One region of the Serratia sp. GW822-FHT06D09 genome, then DNA from elsewhere that is predicted to be linked to it. Evidence: predicted binding sites of a transcription regulator. Region 1 holds the regulator's gene; each other region holds the start of a gene.
The links. Region 1 encodes Fur, which represses iron uptake genes when iron is present. Its sites were predicted from a motif close to ATAATAATGAGAACNACTATCAA; they were not measured.
Positions count from the first base shown of each region.

Region 2: a site for Fur is predicted at 3,162-3,184, ahead of AC1RKG_RS09995 (siderophore-interacting protein). Genes of this name have one in related genera too.
Region 3: a site for Fur is predicted at 4,288-4,310, ahead of AC1RKG_RS02735 (TonB-dependent siderophore receptor). Genes of this name have one in related genera too.

Region 1 is NZ_JBXALO010000005.1:41,789-49,347, forward strand. Features, by position in the region: gene AC1RKG_RS13440 (PadR family transcriptional regulator) at 1-313, opposite strand, end outside; gene pgm (phosphoglucomutase (alpha-D-glucose-1,6-bisphosphate-dependent)) at 501-2,144, opposite strand; gene seqA (replication initiation negative regulator SeqA) at 2,222-2,761, opposite strand; gene ybfF (esterase) at 3,071-3,844, shown strand; gene ybfE (LexA regulated protein) at 4,136-4,423, shown strand; gene fldA (flavodoxin FldA) at 4,653-5,192, shown strand; gene fur (ferric iron uptake transcriptional regulator) at 5,512-5,958, shown strand; gene AC1RKG_RS13475 (glycosyltransferase) at 6,163-7,559, opposite strand, start outside.
Region 2 is NZ_JBXALO010000003.1:480,482-488,040, reverse strand. Features, by position in the region: gene AC1RKG_RS10020 (ATP-grasp domain-containing protein) at 1-178, opposite strand, end outside; gene AC1RKG_RS10015 (hypothetical protein) at 362-574, opposite strand; gene cbl (HTH-type transcriptional regulator Cbl) at 667-1,620, opposite strand; gene AC1RKG_RS10005 (gamma-glutamylcyclotransferase) at 1,920-2,615, opposite strand; gene chaB (putative cation transport regulator ChaB) at 2,872-3,099, opposite strand; gene AC1RKG_RS09995 (siderophore-interacting protein) at 3,229-4,047, shown strand; gene chaA (sodium-potassium/proton antiporter ChaA) at 4,362-5,462, shown strand; gene lpxO (lipid A hydroxylase LpxO) at 5,497-6,399, opposite strand; gene AC1RKG_RS09980 (molybdopterin-containing oxidoreductase family protein) at 6,864-7,559, shown strand, end outside.
Region 3 is NZ_JBXALO010000001.1:595,931-603,489, reverse strand. Features, by position in the region: gene AC1RKG_RS02745 (ABC transporter ATP-binding protein) at 1-361, shown strand, start outside; gene AC1RKG_RS02740 (glycoside hydrolase family 13 protein) at 382-2,076, shown strand; gene AC1RKG_RS02735 (TonB-dependent siderophore receptor) at 2,132-4,168, opposite strand; gene AC1RKG_RS02730 (sensor domain-containing diguanylate cyclase) at 4,664-6,106, shown strand; gene AC1RKG_RS02725 (DUF1428 domain-containing protein) at 6,220-6,573, shown strand; gene AC1RKG_RS02720 (VOC family protein) at 6,588-7,058, shown strand; gene dsdA (D-serine ammonia-lyase) at 7,269-7,559, shown strand, end outside.

The sequences.
Region 1 (7,559 bases):
GCGTCAGTGTCGGATAAATCACCCCTGGGCTTGGCACATAGAGACCGGAAGACGCCTCGTCGATCGCCTTGATCAGTTCGTAACCGTGGCTCGGTTTACGCGCCACCAGCGCCAGCAGCACCAGCCGCAGATCGCCGTGTTCAAACATGCGGTGACGGCCGCCACGACCGCCGCGCCCTCCCCGGCCATGCTCTTCACCATGGTCGCCGCCAAAATGATGGCGACCGCCACGACGACGATGATGATGTTCGTGCCCTTCTTCGCTGTCATGGCGGCAGCCGTGACGACGGTGTAAATCTAAACGGTGAAACATAGTCTGTACCTCGCATTGGATAATCAGTTTACGAGGTGATTTAGATATATCTAAGTCACTTCGATATATCTAATCTAGATCGATATATCTAAATGCGCAAGAGGGGAAGAATGAAAAAGATATATCTAAATTGCAGACATAAAAAAAGCGCTGTTTTTACAGCGCTTTTTTTCAAGGGAGAGAGGCCTTACTTGGCAGAAGCCAGCACTTCGCTGACGATTTCTACCGCTTCGTGCTCGATCTTTTCACGGTGCTCAGCACCGAGGAAGCTCTCACAGTAAATCTTGTAGGCTTCTTCGGTACCAGAAGGACGTGCCGCGAACCAGCCGTTGTCGGTCATCACTTTCAGGCCACCAATCGATGCGCCGTTGCCCGGTGCCGCCGTCAAACGTGCGGTAATAGGATCACCCGCCAGAGTATCGGCCTTGACCATTTCCGGTGACAGCTTGGACAACGCCGCTTTCTGCGCAGAAGTTGCCGGTGCCTGAATGCGGTTGTAGCTCGGGGCACCAAAACGCTTGGCCAGGTCTTCGTAGTGATGCTGCGGATTTTCGCCGGTCACTGCGGTGATTTCCGCCGCCAACAGGCACATGATGATACCGTCTTTATCAGTAGACCACGGGGTAGCATTGAAACGCAGGAACGAAGCCCCTGCGCTCTCTTCGCCGCCAAAGCCCAGGCTACCGTCATGCAGGCCATCAACGAACCATTTGAAGCCCACCGGCACTTCCACCAGCTTGCGGCCCAAATCAGCCACCACGCGGTCAATCATCGCGCTGGAAACCAGCGTCTTGCCTACCGCTACGTTAGCACTCCACTGTGGACGATGCTGGAACAGATAGTTGATGGCAACCGCCAGATAATGGTTCGGGTTCATCAGCCCCGCAGGCGTAACTATGCCGTGGCGGTCGTAATCCGGATCGTTGGCAAACGCCAGGTCGAACTTGTCGCGCAGCGCGAGCAGGCCACCCATCGCCGGTTCTGAAGAGCAGTCCATACGGATCACACCGTCGTGGTCCAGGTGCATAAAGCGGAAGGTCTGATCGATAGCATCGTTCACCAGCGTCAGATCCAGCTTGTAATGCTCGGCGATACGCTGCCAGTAGGCGATGCCGGAACCGCCGAGCGGATCGACGCCCAGCTTCAGGCCGGCACGCTGAATCGCAGGCATATCAACCACGTCCACCAGCCCTTCAACATATGGCTGCACCAGGTCCTGCGCATGCACACGGCCGCTGGCCCAGGCCTTATCCAGCGATTGACGCTGAACGCCTTTCAACTGCAGAGACAGCAGTTCATTGGCGCGCTTTTCAATCACCGAGGTCAGATTGGTGTCCGCCGGGCCGCCGTTGGTCGGGTTATATTTGATGCCGCCATCTTCAGGCGGATTGTGGGACGGGGTGATCACGATGCCATCGGCCAATGCCCCACCGTTACGGTTGTGGCACAGGATGGCATGGGAGACCGCAGGCGTTGGCGTGAAGCCATTATTTTCCTGCACGATCACATCAACGCCGTTGGCGCTCAACACTTCCAGCACTGAAATGAAGGCAGGCTCCGACAACGCATGGGTGTCTTTACCCACGTAGCATGGACCGGTCACGCCCTGCTGATGACGCACTTCGGCAATCGCCTGCGCGATCGCGAGAATGTGGGCTTCGTTAAAGCTGTGGCGCAGCGCACTGCCGCGATGGCCTGAAGTCCCGAACTTGACCGCGTGTGCGGCGTTGCCCGCTTCAGGTTGCAGTACATAGTACTGCGACGTCAGCTGGGCTACGTTGATCAAATCGCTTTGCTGAGCCGGCTGCCCGGCACGTGGGTTATTCGCCATCGACATATCTCCCTAATCCCTGTCCTGCGGCCTGGCAATATGTCGCTCACGGCCACCATGACGGGCTGTTCGCTAAATTAGATAGTGCCGCAAACTTTTTCAGTCAGTTCCGTCGGGAACTGCATAGCCTGCATGATGTGTTCAACCATGCTGCGTTTGCGACCGGTATTGGTATTGGTGATCACCCAGTAAGGCGTGCCCGGAACGTGCTTTGGCTTGGTGTGCGTTCCGTTCGCCAACAGGGTTTGCTGATCGCCGGCAAAATAGGTACGGGTACGGCCATGTAACGCATCGGTGGCGCTGGCAAAGCCGGCCGCATCGAGGGTATACAGGGTGGAAAGTACCAGCATAAAACGGTTCACCGCTTTGCTCTGTTCGGCGTACTCGTCCGACAACAACAGTTCACGCACGGCACGTACGCGATCGCGCGGGCGCGATGCGGCAACGATTTTTTCCTGTTCTGCGCTCTGTGCGCTGGCGGCCGGCGCTGCACGTAACGGCTGGCCTGCGGTAAATTTCAACATACGGCGCAAAATATCGGACGCGCTCTCACCAATATGTTGCGTGTGGCTGGCAATATAGCGGTAGAGCTCTTCGTCGACTTCAATAGTTTTCATCTTTATCCAGTACTGTTTTTTTCTACTTAGAACCTGAAGCCAGATCCGGCATTCAAGCCATGGGATTATAAGGTTAAAAGCGCAGAGGCGAACATAACAATGTGCCCCAATACGGCAAAAGCAGACTAATACCTATAGCCCGCCGGACACCGGCGCTGCCAAACCTGCACCTTACCATGAAAAATCCACGTTTTATCCTATGGATTTTAAGTTGCAGCAAGTACAGCGAACAACCCTGCCGCTTGAAAGGCGACGGGTTTATTCATCGAGTGTTTTAATCATGATAACCTAATCTGAATCTCTCTCAGTATGAACTTCGCCATGAAATTACATTATCAACTGCTGGCCACCGAGTCCGATGCATTGCCGGTGATCCTGATCCACGGGCTGTTTGGCAATTTGGACAACCTGGGCGTGCTGGCGCGCGACCTGAACCAGCAGCACAGCGTAGTTAAAGTCGATCTGCGCAACCACGGCCTGTCACCGCGTTCTGAGGTCATGACCTACCCGGAGATGGCGCAGGATCTGCTGACGTTGCTGGACGATTTGCAGTTGGAAAAAGTGATTGTCATTGGCCACTCGATGGGCGGCAAAGCGGCCATGGCGCTGACGGCAATCGCCCCGCAGCGCGTGGAGAAGCTGATCATCATTGACGTTGCGCCGGTGGACTATCAAACGCGCCGCCACGACGAAATTTTTGTCGCGTTGCAGGCGGTAAGCGCCGCAGGCATTACCCAACGCCAGCAGGCGGCGGAATTGATGCGCGGCTACCTGAAAGAGGAAGGCGTGATCCAGTTCCTGCTGAAATCCTTCCACCAAGGCGAATGGCGTTTCAATCTGCCGGTGCTGATCGAAGAGTACGAGAACATCACCGGCTGGCAGGAAGTGCCGGCCTGGCCTCACCCGACGCTGTTTATCCGCGGCGGCCTGTCGCCTTACGTGCAGGACAGCTATCGCGAAGATATTGCCCGTCAATTCCCGCAGGCTCGCGCTCACGTCGTTGCCGGTACCGGACATTGGGTTCATGCGGAAAAACCGGAGGCGGTGTTGCGCGCCATTCACCGCTTTCTCGGCGAAGCCTGAGTCGCGCCAGGCCCAACAAATGGGCCGTTTCCCTCCCAAAGTCACCATCTGATGAAAAAACGCGCTAAAGATAACGGCTTAGCGCGTTTTCGGCTCAGTTAAGCATTGTCGTCGCTCTACCTGCTGGGGTAATATGGCGCGCTATAATTTTACCGCCGTGCCGAGCGTGTTCGCTAACGTCAGGCTGGGGTGAATTTGGGTTAGGGTTTATTGGCCCGAAGTGTGTTAACCGAACCGTCCGGAAGCGTGTAAGCGCTTTTTGATGCAAACTCCCTTGCAGTACCGCTACCTATGGCAAAAGAACAAACGGATCGCACGACGCTGGATCTGTTCGCAGATGAACGCCGTCCGGGGCGCCCGAAAACCAACCCGCTATCCCGAGATGAACAGCTTAGAATCAATAAGCGTAATCAGCTTCGACGCGATAAAGTCCGTGGCTTACGGCGTGTGGAACTGAAGATCAACGCGGATGCGGTGGACGCCCTGAACAAACTGGCGGAACAGCGTAATATCAGCCGCAGCGAGCTTATTGAGCAAATGCTGCTGGCACAACTGGCGGACGAGCAGCCAGAACATTGATCATTGCAGCCGCACATGCGGCGCGGCGTTAAGGATGACGCCCGATCAACACCGCTTTATTCCACCCGGCATCGCATTAAAGTGATAAATACCCGGGGTAAATTTCTGGCATGATACGCACTTACCGGTAAGAGATAATCTCTTGCCATGGCATCATTTTAATCGGTGTTATCGTAGTCTACGCTAACATCGTGAATGCAATTTATTGAATTTAAAGGTTATACGCGATATGGCTAATGTAGGCATTTTCTTTGGCAGCGACACTGGCAATACCGAAAACATTGCCAAGATGATCCAGAAAATTCTTCAGCAGCAGTTTGGTAAAGAGGTGGCTGAAATTCATGACATCGCCAAAAGCAGCAAAGAAGATCTGGAAGCTTTCGATATCCTGCTGCTCGGTATCCCAACCTGGTACTACGGCGAAGCGCAGTGCGACTGGGACGATTTCTTCCCAACGCTGGAAGAAATTGACTTCAACGGCAAGCTGGTTGCGCTGTTCGGCTGTGGCGATCAGGAAGACTACGCAGAGTATTTCTGTGATGCGATGGGTACCATTCGCGACATCATTGAACCGCGTGGCGCCGCGATCGTAGGCCACTGGCCGACCAAGGGTTACCACTTTGAAGCGTCCAAAGGCTTGGCCAACGACAGCCATTTCATCGGCCTGGCCATTGACGAAGATCGCCAACCTGAGCTGACCAACGAACGTGTTGAAGGCTGGGTAAAACAAATCGTCGAAGAGCTAAGCCTGGCCGAAATCGTCGGGTAACGCCAAAGGTTGAACAAAAGCCCTGCAAAGTGCATAGTGTGCCGGCAGGGCCATCATTGGCAGTACAAATTACTGCAATAGAAGCTACAGATTTGTAACTTCCCACACCATCAAGGTAGACTGAGTTTCCGGTTTATCCCATTCATCAAGACGTTGCATGTATAACATGCAATTGTGCAATTATAGCTTTGTTAACAACCGGCGGTTTCCATTTAGAGCAACCGGTTCTATAATGAGACGCAATTAACTCTTTGTGCCGACCGATGCCAAAGGCGAGAACGCCTCAACTTGATTAGCATAGTAACAGGACTGAATCCGCATGACTGACAACAACACCGCATTGAAGAAGGCCGGCTTAAAAGTCACGCTTCCGCGACTCAAAATCCTGGAAGTACTGCAAAATCCGGAATGCCATCACGTCAGTGCGGAAGATCTGTACAAAAAACTGATAGATATGGGCGAAGAAATTGGCCTGGCTACGGTTTACCGCGTACTGAACCAATTTGATGATGCCGGCATTGTGACCCGTCACAACTTCGAAGGCGGCAAGTCCGTGTTCGAATTGACCCAGCAACATCACCACGATCACCTGATTTGCCTGGATTGCGGCAAAGTGATCGAATTCAGCGATGAGTCTATCGAAGTGCGTCAGCGTGATATCGCCAAACAACACGGCATCAAGCTCACCAACCACAGCCTGTACCTGTACGGCCACTGTGAAACAGGTGACTGCCGCGAAGACGACACCCTGCACGACAAAAAATAATGTCCTAACCGGCATTGAAAACCGCCTTAACGGCGGTTTTTTTGTGCCTGCGATAATAGGATAAAAAATCCCCGGACAGGCCGGGGAAAGTTCACAGCGTTAAATACAACAATTGCAGCGGCACTTCTCTACAGCACTTCTCTCGCTTCCCACTTACACTCACAGCACTCCCCCACCCGCCGACACGCGGATGAGCAAACCTCTTCACAGCTCATACTCAAGAAACAGCAACCGATCAAAAAACAGCGACCAGGCGTGATCGAATACACCTCGAACACGGAACCCCTTGTTCAGATAGATTTGGCTGGCATCACTGCGTTGCCATACGCACAGCACGATATTTTTCGCCTGGTGCTGTTGTGCTCGCTGCCTTATCTGCGCAAACAGCTGGTTAAAATGCCCTAGCCCGCGGAATTGGCTCTCAATCGCCAGACTGCAGATGAAATAGTCATCCTCAGTGCACTGGCTTTGGACAAAGCTGTCATAAGCCTCATCAAGCGGCCTTATTTCATCGCGATAATGATAATCCGCTTCTATGCCATACAGCTCGCTAATGGTGGCCGCATTAAAAAAACCGACAAACTCTCCACGCCGATCGTAAGCTACCGTGATCAGCCCCAGATAAGGCTCAATATTTTGCGCCTGCTGTAATGACACCAGATCCAGCCCGGCTCGATTGCCAACAGAACAGTACTCAAGGTAGCTGGTACTGAAAATCAGCTTCGCCATACGGGTTTTATCTGTTTCACTCGCCTGGTGTCCAGGCAGAAAATGCAATGCCCCACCCGGCTCCGGCAAAACCGCCCCCCCTACCCCAGCGGTCGGACACCAGTAATTACCCGCCGTAATCTGCCGCCGGTTATCGGCGATCAGGTACTCGCCAAATAGCTGGTTTACCCGATCAAGCGTGCGGTCATGGGAAAGTACGGAATAATAGTGGTAATGGTCAATATCGGAACGGATCTGCGCTGGATAGGCCATACGCGGCACTTCATCAACGGTAAATATTTCCGCATAACGTGCCAGATCCAGCGGCTGCTCAAGCTGCCAGTCCACCTGCTCCAGCCGGCTGACGCATTGCCGGTAGCTGTGTTGCTCTTCCTGCGACAGCGGTAGTCGTTCATTGGTGATCACATCCTCCAGCAGACGCATTCCGCGAATACCGCAGGTGACGGCCTGTGGGTGCGCATCATAATGGACGCCATAATCCTGGCAGAAGCGATCGTGACTGAGGAAAGAGCGGCCTATGTGGCGACTCCACAGCTGATAAAAGGGATCAAACAGTTTGCGTTCATAATCCGAATTCTTGTCCGGGACTTCGCCGCTTTCCGCCGCAAAGATCTGATCCAACCCCGCCAGCATTCGGCACAGTGAGATATCGCCCTTGCGGCTGACTATCATGCCGGTTTCATCGAGAAACAGATTCAACCAGCTGACGTGGCTGACCTCGCCCTCAGCCAGGAACTGAAGATAATCAGGCACCTCTGGTTTGATCAAAAACAGCGTCGCCGACCGGTGGGGTATGGTATCGATATCCATATACAGCCCCCCCATCTCGATCAAAATCAGAAAACGGAAGTAGTCGGAAAGCGTGGCGTAAT
Region 2 (7,559 bases), on a different contig from region 1:
AGACCACGGGACTACCAGACTCAAAGGGAGCCGAAAACTGATATTTACCCATCGCTGCCGCTTCTGAGGCAAATAACAGGCAATGTATCCCACGTTGCCGGGCACAAAGATACTCCAGTTCAAAAGTTTCATCCGGTTTGCACAAATTCGAATAATCATCAGGATAGATAATTTGCATGTATGGGCCCCATAGGAATAATAAATCCAGTCAGTCTGAATCACGCTGATTTTATGGAATAAAATGGTGGTGACGCCAATGAGTAGAACATAAATTTTTCGACGAAGGCACCAGCAAATTTTCATACGGTGACATAAAGCGTGATAGTCCGAGTGTTTTACGATCCAGACACCTGGTTTGGGGTCAGAGCCTCACCTTGTAAGGCTCAAAATGCAGAGTAGGTACTTTCCCGGTAACAAAATAATCTTTCAGCGCCCAGAAAGGGCCAAAGGACAAGCCATCCCTGGCGTTGATATCAATGAAAAGGCGAAAGTAGCGATTGGCAGTGTCAGTAAAGGGCTCGAAGATAAAGGCCTGTACAACAGCAGAACCTCCATCAGCGATTGACTTCTGCACGCCAGGCTCCTGCCCCTGTAGAACAGGTCAGCGCAAATACGTAACGTGTATCCCGCCTGCTATCTGCGCTGCTGTTTCCGTCGCCGCAATGCTCAAATCTGGTAATCGATCACCGTTTCCAGCTGTGAAGAGAACACCTTGTCTTTGATTTCCGTCAGTGACAGCGTCGGGTTACACAGCTGGATAAACTGCCAGGCATAGTTACGTTGTAACTGACTGCGTTTCAAACCTAACCACACGGTATTGGGCTCGAACAGGTGCTCGGCGTTAAGGCTGACCAGCCCACGATCGCGCTCTTTCTCATATGACATGTCCGCCAGTACGCCGACCCCCAACCCCAGCTCGACATAGGTTTTTATTACGTCGGAATCCTGAGCACTTAAGGCAATGTCCGGCGTCAGCCCGGCGGCTTTGAACGCGCTATCCAGCCGCGAGCGACCGGTAATGCCCTGGCGATAGGTTATCAACGGTAAGGTACTGAGCATTTCCAGCGTCACCTGCGGTTGCCGGGTCAGTTCGTGCCCTTCCGGTACCAGGATGGTGTGATGCCAGCGGTAGTAAGGGAACGCCGCAAGAGATTCATCGCTCATCAGCCGTTCACTGGCAATGCCGATATCGGCTTCGCCCGAGGCCAACATCGCGACGATTTCTTCCGGACTGCCCTGATTCAGCACCACCCTTACCCGCGGGTACAGCGCACGAAACTCCTTAATCACTCCCGGCAGGCTGTAACGCGCCTGCGTATGGGTGGTCGCAATATGCAGTTGGCCGGTGTCGTTGCTGCTGAACACATCCGCCAGTCGGCGGATATTATTGGCATCATTCAGGATGCGTTCCGCCACCACCAGCAGCTCTTTACCCGGTTCGGTCATGCCCAATAAACGCTTGCCGCGGCGGATAAATATCTCAATGCCCAGTTCTTCTTCCAGTTCCCGAATATGACGACTGACCCCAGACTGCGAGGTAAATAAAGTATTGGCCACCTCGGTCAGGTTGTAGTTGCAACGCGCCGATTCCCGAATAATTTTTAATTGTTGAAAGTTCATCCACTCCCCCTGACGAGCAATATTGTTAACACCAGTGATACGGAGTCTGGCGGGAGGGGACAAATAAGAAATAACCTTTAGTTATGCATTTTCATGCTAAGTGAATTTTTCACCATTGCAAATTAGCTGTTTTTTAATCTTAAATTATCGAATGGCTTTAAAATTAACAACATAAATATCCACTTTAAAAGTGTGGATTAAATGCTTATGCAAAATAAAGTTATTAAATATAGGCATTAGATATATAAACAAAAAAGGCTCAGCAAGCTGAGCCTATCGAAAGCGTCATATGAGCGGGATCAGGCAGTTGCCTCTCCGCCGATAGGGCCGCAGGTATTTTGCTGCAGCCATTGCTGCACGTAGCTGACCAAATCGCCAATGCAGTCATCCTGCATACCGTGGTTTTTCAGCTCGTTATCCAGCGAAAACAGGTACTGGGCGTTAGTTCCCAGCGGCCCGCTGGCGCTGGCGATCAGGGGGGCTATCACCTGATGGCTGGTATCTTCTTCAAACAGCGGGTGCTGCGGGTTCATGACAAACACCAGCGCGGTCACCACTTCACCGTCTGCCAAGGTGAGATCGCACCAGGTCGGCAAATAACAGCCGGTGACCATTTCGCGTTTCCACAGCAGTTCCAGCTCTTCGCGCAGCTTGGCTTCCGGCAGGCGAAACGCCAGGCCGGTGGTATGGCCGCCCTCTTTTAACGCCAGCATCCGCCCCGGCTGGTGCAGGGTGCCGCGCCCGGCGGTAAGCCGCAAACAGAAGGCGCGGTGCCAGCCTTGCAGCGTGGCCGGCCGCACCTCTTCGGATTCAAACACCGGGTTCCACATCAGTGAACCGTAGCCGAAGACCCACACCGGGCTGTTATCCGGCCGACGGGATAAAGTACAATCCAACGAGGCCGCCCGCTGTTCTGATGTCAGTAACAGCGACTCCTCAATGGTGCCGAATGCAGTTTTGCAATCCGCATTTTGCAGAAAATCTCGCGTTAACACCTTAACAACCTCCCGGGAATAGGATTGCCCATACTCCCTCGCCACTGTTCAATCTTATTTATTAAGTGCGGAATTATATTAATACAATAATCTTCCCGCGATAATAATGACCTTATTCTTTTCTCAGTGAGCAATCAAGTTTCAAAAGAGCTTTAAAGTGAAAAAGTATTTGTACTCAGCAGCAATAATATTAATTGCCCGCGTAATAGGTTCGGATTTCATGATTTACCGACGCACAAAGGCGCCGGGGAGCGCCTTACTTTTTGTGCCAGCGGTCGTCATCACCTTTGCGGTAGCTTTGCTTCACCGCCGCCCAGGCTACCTTGTGGGCGGTTTCCTCTCGGCTATCGTCGCCGCGCCGGTCATCCGGATCGCTATATTGATCCCAGGCGCTGTTAAAAGCTTCCTTATAGATCTCTTGCGCATGGGCCGGCAACACGTGTTTGACGTTGTCCGGCAAGGCATTTGTGCTGTTGTAGGGCATCATTTCCTCCCGCAGATATTCAGTGAACCTTAAGCTTAGATGACACCTCCGCCCGCCTCAATTAGCAAACAATTCTCATTATCACATGGCATGTTATACTCCTCGCCAAACGAACATAAGGAGAACCCCGTGACTACCGAAGCCCCACGCTCACGCGCACCCTACCTGATTGCTGTCAGCGCGATTCGCGATGTTACCCCGCACCTGCGCCGCATCACTTTCACCGCCCCGGACCTGCGTTATTACCCGGCAAACGCCGCCGCCGCGCACATCAAGGTTTTCCTGCCGCTCGAAGGCCAGACGCAGCCGGACCTGCCGACGCTGACCGAAAACGGCCCTCGCTGGGCGGCCGATGCGGTTCGTCCGATTGTCCGCACCTATTCGATTCGCGCAGTACGCCCGGAGCTGGCGGAAGTCGACATTGAATTCGCCATTCACGATCACAGCGGCCCGGCGGTTAACTTTGCGCGATCGGCCAAAGCAGGCGATAAAATCGGCATCAGTAACCCGGGCGGTCCTAAACCTATGCTGCCAGAGGCCGATTTCTACTGTCTGGCCGGCGATCCTTCCTCCTTGCCCGCGCTGGCGGCCTTGCTGGAAGGGTTACCGGCACGTAGCGAAGGCCACGCCTTTATCCGCGTCGACACTGCGGCTGACGTTATCGATCTGAAAAAACCGGCAGGCTTCGAACTGAGCTGGATTATCGGCGGCACCGAAAAAACCGCCGAGTTGGTGACGCAATTTTGCTCATTGCCGCTACCTGAGACAAAAATCCAGTATTGGCTGGCCGGGGAAGATCGTTTGGTGGTAGACCTGCGCCGTTACCTGCGCCGCGAGCGCCAATGTGACCGTAATCAGCTTTATGCCGTACCTTACTGGCGTGAGGGGTTAAACGAAGAGGGTTATCATAATAAACGGCATGAAATCATGGACAATATTGACGATTGACTGTGATTTTCCCCTTTATTAATCAAGCAGCGAAGCTACAAACTGCAATTTATGTGCCGTTAATGAAGAAAACTCATCTCACTACGTAAAAGTAAGTAAATAAAACCGCATCCAATGCGGTTTTTTTGTTAACCTAGTCACAGAAAGCAAGCTTTTGCTTTTACAAGTAAAACAACATCACATCATTCCCCGGCACAAGCCTGCGGGTGTATCCTATTATTATTAAATATAAATACATTCTGGATGCGCATAATTGCCCTTAACGGCAGTCAGCGATGACGGGACCACGCTGTTTGAGAAGGAGTACCATCGAAATGAAGTCGCAAAACGATCCTGGCCGATCCAAATCCCGCCACACTGAGTACTCGCTGCTTTTCCCCATCGCCGCCTTGGTGGTGTTGAACCTGTGGGGCAGTACCAGCAATTTCCCGCTGATCGTCGGCATTAACATCATTGCCCTGGTCGGTATTCTCAGCAGCGCGTTCAGCGTTGTGCGCCACGCCGACGTGCTGGCTCACCGTCTGGGTGAACCCTATGGCTCGCTGATCCTCAGCCTGTCGGTGGTTATTCTGGAAGTGAGCCTGATTTCTGCGCTGATGGCCACCGGCGACGCCGCACCGGCACTGATGCGCGATACGCTTTACTCCATCATTATGATTGTCAGCGCCGGTCTGGTGGGCTTTGCTTTATTGCTGGGCGGTCGCAAATTCGCCACCCAATACGTCAATCTGGGCGGTATTAAACAGTATCTGATGGCGATTTTCCCGCTGGCGGTGATCGTACTGGTGTTCCCCAGTGCGCTGCCGGGCGGCAACTTCAGCACTGGGCAGGCGCTGCTGGTCGCGGTGATTTCCGCCGCCATGTACGGCGTGTTCCTGGTGATCCAGACCAAAACCCACCAGAGCCTGTTTGTCTACGAGCACGAAGATGACGACGGTGACCCGCACCACGGCAAACCTTCTTCGCACAGCAGTGCCTGGCATGCCGGCTGGCTGGTGGTGCATTTGATTGCGGTGATCGCCGTGACCAAGTTCAACGCCAACCCGTTGGAAGGTTTGCTGACCAAGGTGAATGCTCCTGCGCAGTTTACCGGCTTCCTGGTCGCGCTGTTGATCCTGTCGCCAGAAGGCCTGGGGGCACTGCGTGCGGTGTTGAACAATCAGGTTCAACGTGCGATGAACCTGTTCTTCGGCTCGGTACTGGCGACCATTTCACTGACGGTACCGGCGGTAACCATCATCGCCACCCTGACCGGGCAAACGCTGATCTTCGGCCTGCAGACGCCGCATATCGTCGTGATGCTGACCGTGTTGCTGCTGTGCCAGCTGTCATTCTCGACCGGCAGAACCAACGTGCTGAACGGCACCGCGCACCTGGCGCTGTTTGCCGCCTATATGATGACCATTTTTGCCTGATTGCCGGAGGGCGCTTTCGTAGCGCCCTCCCTTTTTAAATCGCGAAAAAAATACCCGCCGCGATACCGCCAAACAAAATCCATTTAATGATGTAATACCCGGTTCGGTTCCACGCCTTCAGCCGTTTCCCCACCTTGCGTACCGCATAGATATACTTGAACAACTTGTTGACGCCACCGGTACGATCGCCCTCTTCATTGGGTGCGGTAGCCGCGCTCATCAGGTTGCGCCCCAGCCAGTGGTTAATGCCCTGTGCCCAGCGGAAACGCATTGGTCGCTCAATATCGCAAAACAGAATCAACCGGTTCTGCCCACTCTGGTTTTCGGCGTAATGCAGGTAGGTTTCGTCGAACATCACCGCCTCCCCGTCGCGCCAGCTGTAGCGTTCGCCATCCACCTCGATAAAGCAACGGTCATCATTCGGTGTGATCAGCCCCAGATGGTAACGCAGTGAACCAGCGTAGGGATCGCGGTGGCGTGGCAGGCGGCTGCCATCCGGCAGTTCGGCAAACATCGCCGCCTTGACCGAAGGCAGGCTGCGCAACAGTGCGGTAGTCTGCGGGCACAGGCTCATCGCCGACGGGTGGTTGTCTTCATACCACTTCAAATAGAAGCGCTTCCAGCCGGTTTTGAAGAATGAATTGAAACCGGCATCATTATATTGGTCCGAAGCTTTAATCTGCTGGATAGCCATCAGTTGCCGACCTTCATCGCGGATGCTTTGCCAGTTATCCCGCAGCGCCTGCAATTCCGGGAATTGCTCCGGCTGCAGATAGGGCGTGGTCGGTACGCGTGAAAACAGGTACATGAAAACGTTCAGCGGAGCAGTAAATGTGGAATGATCGGAGAGCTGCCGCCAGAAGGTGTAACGAACCCGCCCACGGTAATGGACATACACAACGCATAAAATAAATAGAAGTAAAATAATATATTTCATGATTGAACCGCATTGAAGATCCCAATACCTTGCACGCCCATCCGGCGTGCACCCCAGATATTTCCTTTAGGCCAATAAGTTGTTGCGCCCGTCTGGAACACCCCTAAGCATTAACGCTAAACCAACAAAAATCTATACAAAAAACCACAATAGTTTACACAAAGGCTAAACGAGCCGGCGTTATGGGCGGGAACCGCTTGCCCTCTGTCGATTTGCTGGTTGGCGCCCAAACCGATGACTGCCCGCCCTCCGGGTTAGATAAAATAGCCTTTGATATAAAAATAAGCGGGTATTTCAGGCTTGGGTTATTAACGATATCCGTTATTCACTCCAGAATAATAAATGACTAATTTGATTTTGATCAGTGTGCAGCAATTCAACCATGATTAACTCAGGGAGCCTGATTAATCCCAAGGCAAGCCATTAAACAATAATAAAAACAAATAATACGTACGGAATACATCATGAAAAATATATCTGACATCAGAATGAATCGCCGAACCTTGTTAAAAGGGCTTGGCGTGATTGGGCTGGCCAGCATATCGCCCTGCGTATTTTCCATGGCAATGGACAAGGGCAAACCCCTGCCCCGGGTGCGTCTCAAACTCAGTGACTACCAGACGTTTCGTTCAACCTGCGCGATGGAGTGTTTACATTGTAATTTAACGGCTTATGTCTATCAGGGGGAGCTCAAAAAAATAGAAGCCAGCAAAGATTTTAACGTCAAATGCTGCCTGCGCGGCATCAGCCGGACCAAATGGGTCTATCACCAACAGCGGGTTAAAACGCCTTTGCTTCGGTTGGGGGAAAAAGGTGAAGGGAAATTCAAACCCATATCCTGGGATGAGGCGCTCGATCTGGTTGAACTTAATATCCGTAATACTCTTGCCAGTCACGGTAATAAAGGCCTGTTAATTTCAAGCCATGCCGGGAATATGGATTCCATTAAAAACGACATGGGGAAAGCCTTCTTTGATTACCTCGGCGGGGCGACAAAACGCTCCGGTTCCTTATGCTGTTCTGCGGTGACCGCCGCCATGATCCCGATGCTTGGCCTGCGCTACGCGGATATGCGCGACACCATTGCCGACAGCCGCTACATTCTGTGCTGGGGCAATAATCCGGCCGTGACCATGCAGGCCTATTTCAAAGAATATATT
Region 3 (7,559 bases), on a different contig from region 1:
GCAGCAAAGCGTGGTCGAGCTGGACAACGGCAAGGCGCTGATACTGCCGATCGCCACGCCGACCGAGGCGGAAGGCCAGAGCGTCAACGTCGGTATTCGCCCGGAGCATATTCGGGGGGGCGAACGCGCGGAGTGCGAGTTTCAGGGCGAGGTGATGTTTGTCGAACACATGGGGAATGAGACCTACCTTTATCTGGACAACGGCAACGCCGGTGAACCCTGGGTGCTGCGCAATCCTGAGCGCTCCCGCATCCAGGCCGGCGATACCGTCGGCGTGCGGCTGCCGGTAGAGTGTGGTTATCTGTTTGACCGTCAAGGTCGGGCGTTTCAGCGCATTTTGTCCTCGGCGCAGGCGCATTAATTTATTAAGGAAGCACAGCCATGAGCGGTGGGCAGACAGTACAGTGGTGGAAGCAGGCGGTGGTGTATCAAATCTACCCGCGCAGCTTTATGGACTCCAACGGTGACGGTATAGGTGACCTGAATGGTATTACGGCCAAATTGGATTACTTGCAGTGGCTGGGTATCGACGTGATTTGGATCTGTCCGATGTACCGCTCGCCGAACGACGACAATGGCTACGATATCAGTGATTATCAGGCCATAATGACCGAATTTGGCACCATGGATGACTTTGACCGCCTGCTGGCCGAAGTGCACGCCCGGGGAATGCGGCTGATACTCGATCTGGTGGTTAACCACACGTCCGACGAACATCCGTGGTTTATTGAGTCCCGATCATCTCAAGCCAGCGCCAAACGCGATTGGTATATCTGGCGTGACGGTAAAAATGGCGCGGAACCCAACAACTGGGAGAGCATTTTCAACGGCTCGGCCTGGAAATATGACCCCGGCAGCGAGCAATACTTCCTTCATCTGTTCTCGGAGCGTCAACCGGATCTGAACTGGGAAAACCCGCAGGTGCGTGCGGCGCTGTACGACATGATGCGCTGGTGGCTGGACAAGGGCATTGACGGTTTCCGCATCGACGCTATCTGCCATATGAAAAAGCAGCCGGGGCTGACCGACATGCCCAATCCGCTTGGGTTGCGTTACGTGCCGTCTTTCGAGCGGCATCTGAACTATGAGGGCCTGCTGGAGTATGTCGATGACCTGTGCGAACAGGTGTTTAATCGCTATGACATCATGACGGTGGGCGAAATGAACGGGGCTTCGGCGGAGCAGGGTGAAGACTGGGTGGGCGAGCAGCACGGCCGCTTGAACATGATCTTCCAGTTCGAGCACGTCAAGCTGTGGGAAAACAACCACCAGCATTCGCCGCATGCCGGAGCAGACGTGCTGGGCCTGAAAGACATCTTTACCCGCTGGCAGACGCTGCTGGAGGGCAAGGGGTGGAATGCTCTGTATGTTGAAAACCACGATATCCCGCGCGTGGTGTCGAAATGGGGCGACGATAAGCAGTATTGGCGCGAAAGTGCCACTGCCATCGCCGCAATGTATTTCCTGATGCAGGGAACACCGTTTATCTATCAGGGGCAGGAGTTGGGGATGACCAATACCCGCTTCGATAGCCTGGCCGATTTTAACGATATTGCCGCCAGAAACCGTTTTGCCAAGCTGCGCGAGCAGGGCATGGACGAGGCGCAGATCCTGGCGTTTCTGGGCCGCAGCGGACGCGATAACTCGCGCACGCCAATGCAGTGGGACGACAGCGCCAACGCCGGTTTCAGCTCAGCCGCGCCCTGGTTTGCGGTCAATGCCAACTATCCGCAGATCAACGTGGCGCGTCAGCGCGAAGAAGCCGATTCGGTACTGAATTTCTATCGGGCGCTAATCTGTCTGCGCAAGCAGGATCCAGTGTGGATCGAAGGTCGCTATCAGTTACAACTGGCGGAACATCCGCATATTTACGCTTATAGCCGCACCCTGGGTACACAGCAGAGGTTGGTGCTTTGTAATTTGAGCAACGAGGCGCAACGGATAAATTCACAGGTATTAGCGCTGGGTGAATGGCAGCTGGCATTAGGGAATTATCAGGACAGCGGTGAGCTGCAAAGGTTGCACCCATATGAAACTCGAGTCTATCAGCGGCAAGAAAATCTCAGCTGTATTTAATCCCGGCGGTGTTCGCTCTCCTCGGATGCAGCCAGCTGCATCCGAGGAGACAGGATCAGAAATCTACCGTCGCCTGCAAACTCAGGCTACGGGGTTCGCCCTCGATCACACGCAGGTTCCCTGCACTGGACTCATAATATTCACGGTTGAACAGGTTTTTGACGTTCAGCTTAATCTGGGTGTGTTTACCCACCAGTTTGCTGTCCCAGGCAATAAACGCATCCGCCACGGTATATGCTGGCATGGTAAAACTGTTTTCCGGATCGCCGGCGCGGCGTCCGACATAGCGTCCGCCGCCACCAAGGCGCACATCACCAGGCACTAACGGCACAGTGATGCGATGGCTGAGGTACAGGCTACCCATATTGGTTGGGGCGTTGACCAACCGGTTACCGACGTTATCCGGATTGAGGTTGTCTTCGACAATCTGGGTTTTGTCGTAACTGTAATTGGCCGTAAGATCCCAATCGTGGGCCACTTCACCGTTGAGTTCCAGCTCAATGCCGGTGGAGCGAGCCTTAGGAATGCTGCGGGTCACGCCGTTGATGAAGATCGACATGTTTTCTTCATCTATACGGTACAGCGCCAGCGTGGCATCCACCGCCGGAGTGATTTGCCATTTGCCGCCCATTTCATAGGTCGTGCCGGTTTCAGGCGTCGCGACGTTACCGTTGTCATCCACCGCCGTCGAGGGGGTAAAGGACTGACTGTAGTTGGCGTACAGAGAAACGCCCGGCGTCAACTTATATACCACGCCAGCCTGCGGCAGGAATTTGTTGCCTTTGTCATTCAGTGTGTTTTGCGGGTTTTGGAATCCGTTGCTGTTGTTCTGGTAGTACGACTGGTAGCGTGCGCCCAGGACGGCAATCCACTGGTCAGTTAAATGAATGCTGTCTTTGGCGTAGACCGAGCGGCTATATAAGCGGCTGCGCAGATTACTTAACGCATCATTGTAAGTGCTGCTGTTGGTTATCGGCGTTTCGCCGTAGACCGGATCGTACATATTAAAGGTATTCGACACCTTGCCGCGGTAAGAGTAGGCCTTGTACGTTTCATTTTTTTCATAGTCAACGCCAACCAGCAGGTCATGCTGCATGCTCAATACCACCGGCGACCCGTTTACGTCCCAGGAATAGTAAGAGGTTTGATGGTTGAAGCCGCGGTTGGCATCCGCCCGGCGTGAAACCACACCGGTTGTAGTGTTGATGGCGGTGGCGCGCACTTCGTTGCTGTCATAGCGTCGCTGCATCCAGGCATAGTTAAAACGGGTGGTCCAGGTACTGTCCAGCGCGTACTCATAATGAGTATTGAGGCGTTTGTTTTTGCCCCAGGCGTGGTTGGCATAGTCGTCCAGCCTGCGGTTATAGGGGACATCGACCGGCGTGCCATTGATAAAGGCAGTGCCGCGATCGTAAGGAATATCGTACTTATACTCACTGTAGGCTATGTTGAAGGTCGCTTTATCACCATACCAACTGAGTGAGGGGGCTAACAGCGTATGTTCATTGGTGCCAAAATTGCGCCAGTAATCCTGATGCTGACGCTCGGCGATAAAACGGAAAGCAAAACCGTTTCCTAAAGGGCCGGTGACGTCGAGGGTACCACTGCCGCCACCAAAGCTGCTGGTGGCACCGCTGATGCGGGTATTCCAGTCGTATTGCGGTTTTTTGCTGATTAGATTAATGATGCCGCCGGGATTGAGAATTCCGTACAGCAAAGAGGCAGAGCCTTTCAACACCTCAACGCGATCGGTGGTGGCATCCATGCTCAACCCCTGATTGCTGCGGACACCGTCGACAAATACCGAGCCGTCAGAGTTGACGCCAAAGCCGCGTTTGACAAAGCCGTCCTCCGTGCCGCCCAGGGTATTACCTTGAGTCACGCCGCTGACGAATTTCATCGCATCATTGACGCTTTTAACCTGAAAGTCGTTAATGATCTCAGGCGTGACGACGCTGACGGACTGCGGCACGTCACTGAGCGGAGTGGCTGTTTTACTCCCCGTTGAGGCCGTGTCGGCATTGTAACCCTCAGTGGGAAGTGAGCGCGTGGTCACGGTAAGCGTGTCATCTTCGGCCCAGACGGTGGTCATGGCCAGCCCCGGTAAAACGGTGACGAGGAGGGGAAGTGTACGAAGCGCCGGATGCTTTTTTGTTTTAGTCGGACGTGGGTTTTCTACCTGATGCATACCATTCCATATCAAATTAATAAATAAAAACGATTATCATTATTATTATAATTTGCATGTGTAGGATTTGTGTAGTGAATGTTTATCAAGCGGGCACTGGTGGGGGAATTTGGCCACATTGTTCCGTGTTGGATTCGGTCGGCGGTGTTTTTATCTGAAGATTAATCGCCAAGATAGCGATATCCGCACCCTTGCTCTTCAGGCTGCCGCAGAGGTGACAGCTTGAAACATAATAATATTTTTAAATTTTCAATTAGCTGATGCCAGTCCGGTGAAAACTGGCAATAATATCTGTCTGACAGCACATTTTGCGTGCGACGTCAGGCATGCTGGCCAGCGGGTTGGACGCCGTCATGCAGACAGGATTTTTCGTATTTTTTGCAAGCTTCTGGAAGCAAGATGCACACCACTGAGTTACCTGGTGCCACAAAATTACAGCACGCATTAATCGTATTCCTGCTGGTGTTCGGCCTGTGCCTGTTTGGCATTGTGAGCCGGCCCACCGGGCTGCTGTCCTCGTTTTGGCCGGCCAATGCGGTGCTGCTGGCGCTGCTGGTGCGTTATCCGGCGCTGGCCAGCCCCTGGGGTTGGCTGATGGCGATTCTGGGGTATATGGCGGCGGATCTGATCACCGGCAGTACGGTCGTGAAAGCCGCATTGCTCAATGGCGCCAACATTACCGGTGTCGCGGTCGGGTTTTTCCTGTTTATGCGTTTGTCGCCGCAGGTCAGAACGCTGGAACGCACCTCGTCCAGCATTTTTCTGTTCGCCATCTGCCTGACGAGCGCGACCGCCACGGGGTTAGTCGGTGCCGGGGCTTCGGTGCTGCTTTTCGACCGCCAATTCCTGCCCGCCATGGCGCTGTGGCTGTCTTCGGAGTTTACCCATTACATTACCCTGATGCCGTTTATCCTGACTTTCCCCACCGACTGGAAAGGTTACCTGCATAGCCTTAACCAGGCGGTGTTCCGCCGCAGCCAGTGGTACAGCATCTGTAGAAAAATGGCGGTGTTAATCCTGCTGCTGGTGGCGTGCATTTGCAGCGTCCTGATCGGCGGCCCCGGTGCGGTGATTTTCCCGATGCCGATCCTGTTGTGGCTGGCAATGACCTTTTCCTTGTTCAGCACCATGATCGCGGTGCTGGCCTATGTATTGTGGTGCCATTTCGCCATCGACATGGGGCTGATTGCGACCAATCTCGACATGAAGCTGTTGCAGAATACGGTATCGATGCGGCTTGGCGTGGCTTTGTTGGCGTTGGGCCCGATCGCCGTTGCCAGCATGAACTATGCCCGCAATGCATTGTTGCGCAGGCTGGAACATGTGGCGAATCACGATGCATTGACCCACGTATTAACCCGCAGCGCGTTTATGCAGCGCGGTACCAAGCTGGTCAGCCAGAAAGGGGAACACGTCTGCATCATGATGCTGGATATCGACTACTTTAAGTCGATCAACGATCGTTTTGGCCACGCCGGCGGTGACGCGGCGCTGCTGTCCTTCACGCGAGCCATTACCGCTGATCTACGCGATCAGGACCTGTTTGGTCGCATGGGTGGGGAAGAGTTTGCCATTGTTGCGCCGATAGCCCAGCAGCAGGACGCACTGTCACTGGCCGAGCGGCTGCGCCGTCGTGTGGAAATCGAATCCATCACCATGCCCGCCGGAACCTCGTTGCAAATTACCGTCAGTATCGGCATGGTTACCTGCATTGGTGGGTCAGGCCAAAACCTGGACAACCTGCTGAAAATCGCCGATCTGGCGGTTTACAAAGCTAAAAACAGCGGCCGCAATCGGGTCGCCACGCCAGAATTACTCTCCCGCGCTTATACCGACCTCTGAAACCCCTGCGCCCTGTGAATGGTTGACCCCACTAATGGGGTCTAAAATGGTAGAGGGCACCGGCAACTCTGCCGGCGCCACCCCGACTGTCGAATCGACAAGAGGAATCTCATATGAAATATGTTGATGGCTTTGTAGTGGCGGTGCCGGCCGCCAATAAGGAGGCGTATCTAAAACTGGCTGCTGCGGCAGCTCCTCTGTTTAAGGAATTCGGTGCCACACGCGTTGTTGAGTGTTGGGGCAATGATGTCCCCGACGGCAAACTTACCGATTTTCGCGGTGCGGTGAAGGCCGAAACCGATGAAGTGGTGGTGTTCAGCTGGATTGAGTACCCCTCCAAGGCGGTGCGTGACGATGCCAACCAGAAGATGATGGCCGATCCGCGCATGAAAGCCTTGGGTGACCAAATGCCCTTTGACGGCAAACGCATGATTTTCGGCGGTTTCGAACCGATCCTGGATCAGTAGCGGAGGGGGATATCGTGAAAATCACCCAACACTTATGGTTTGAAAAAGATATGGATGCCGCGCTACGGTGCTACATAGATTTGATCCCCGGCTCCTCCCTGACCTGGCATTCTAGCTTGCCCGCCGATACCCCCAGCGGCCCGGCTGGCAGCGTCAAACTGGCGACTTTTATTCTCGGCGACCAGCGCTATGCGGCGATTGAAGCCGGGCCCCTGGATCCGTTCAATCACAGCTTTTCCATCATGGTCGAGTGTGCGGATCAGGCGGAAGTGGATCGGCTGTGGGAAGCCCTGAGCGACGGTGGCAGCGTTGAACAGTGCGGTTGGCTGCGCGACCGCTGGGGATTGAGCTGGCAGATTGTGCCCAAACGGCTGACGGAGCTGATGGCTGACCCCGATAGCCTGAAGGTGAAAAGGGTCACCGAAGCGATGCTACGGATGGTCAAGCTGGATATCGCCGGGCTGGAAGCGGCGGCTCGTAAGTAATATGGCCTTGGCAAATGCCCCGCAGAAGGTACGCCTGCGGGGCGTTTTAGATGATTGCCTGTCATTCAAAACCTACCAAAAGTTTATAAATTGACGTAAATCACCTTATTGCATCAATACTGCTCATCTAAGGCTGATTTTTTATCATTTGTCAGCTCAGGCGAATCGCTGCACTCTAGGGCTAACCTTTTTGCAGCGCAGAGAAAAACAATGGAAAAGACACAGATTCAGCAATTAGTGACGCAATTCCCGCTGGTGCAGGAGCTGATCGACCTTAAGCCGGTGACCTGGTTCAATCCGCAAGCGACGACTTTGCAGGTCGGGCTGCCCCACGTCGGGCTGGGCGCTGAAGACGTCGCTGAGGCAGAACAGCGGCTGGCGCGTTTTGCGCCTTACCTGAGCGTAGCCTTCCCCGAAACTCAAGCCACTAAAGGGGTAATCGAGTCTGAGGTTGTCGCTCTGCCTGCGATGCAAACGGCATTGAATCAACGCTATGGCCTG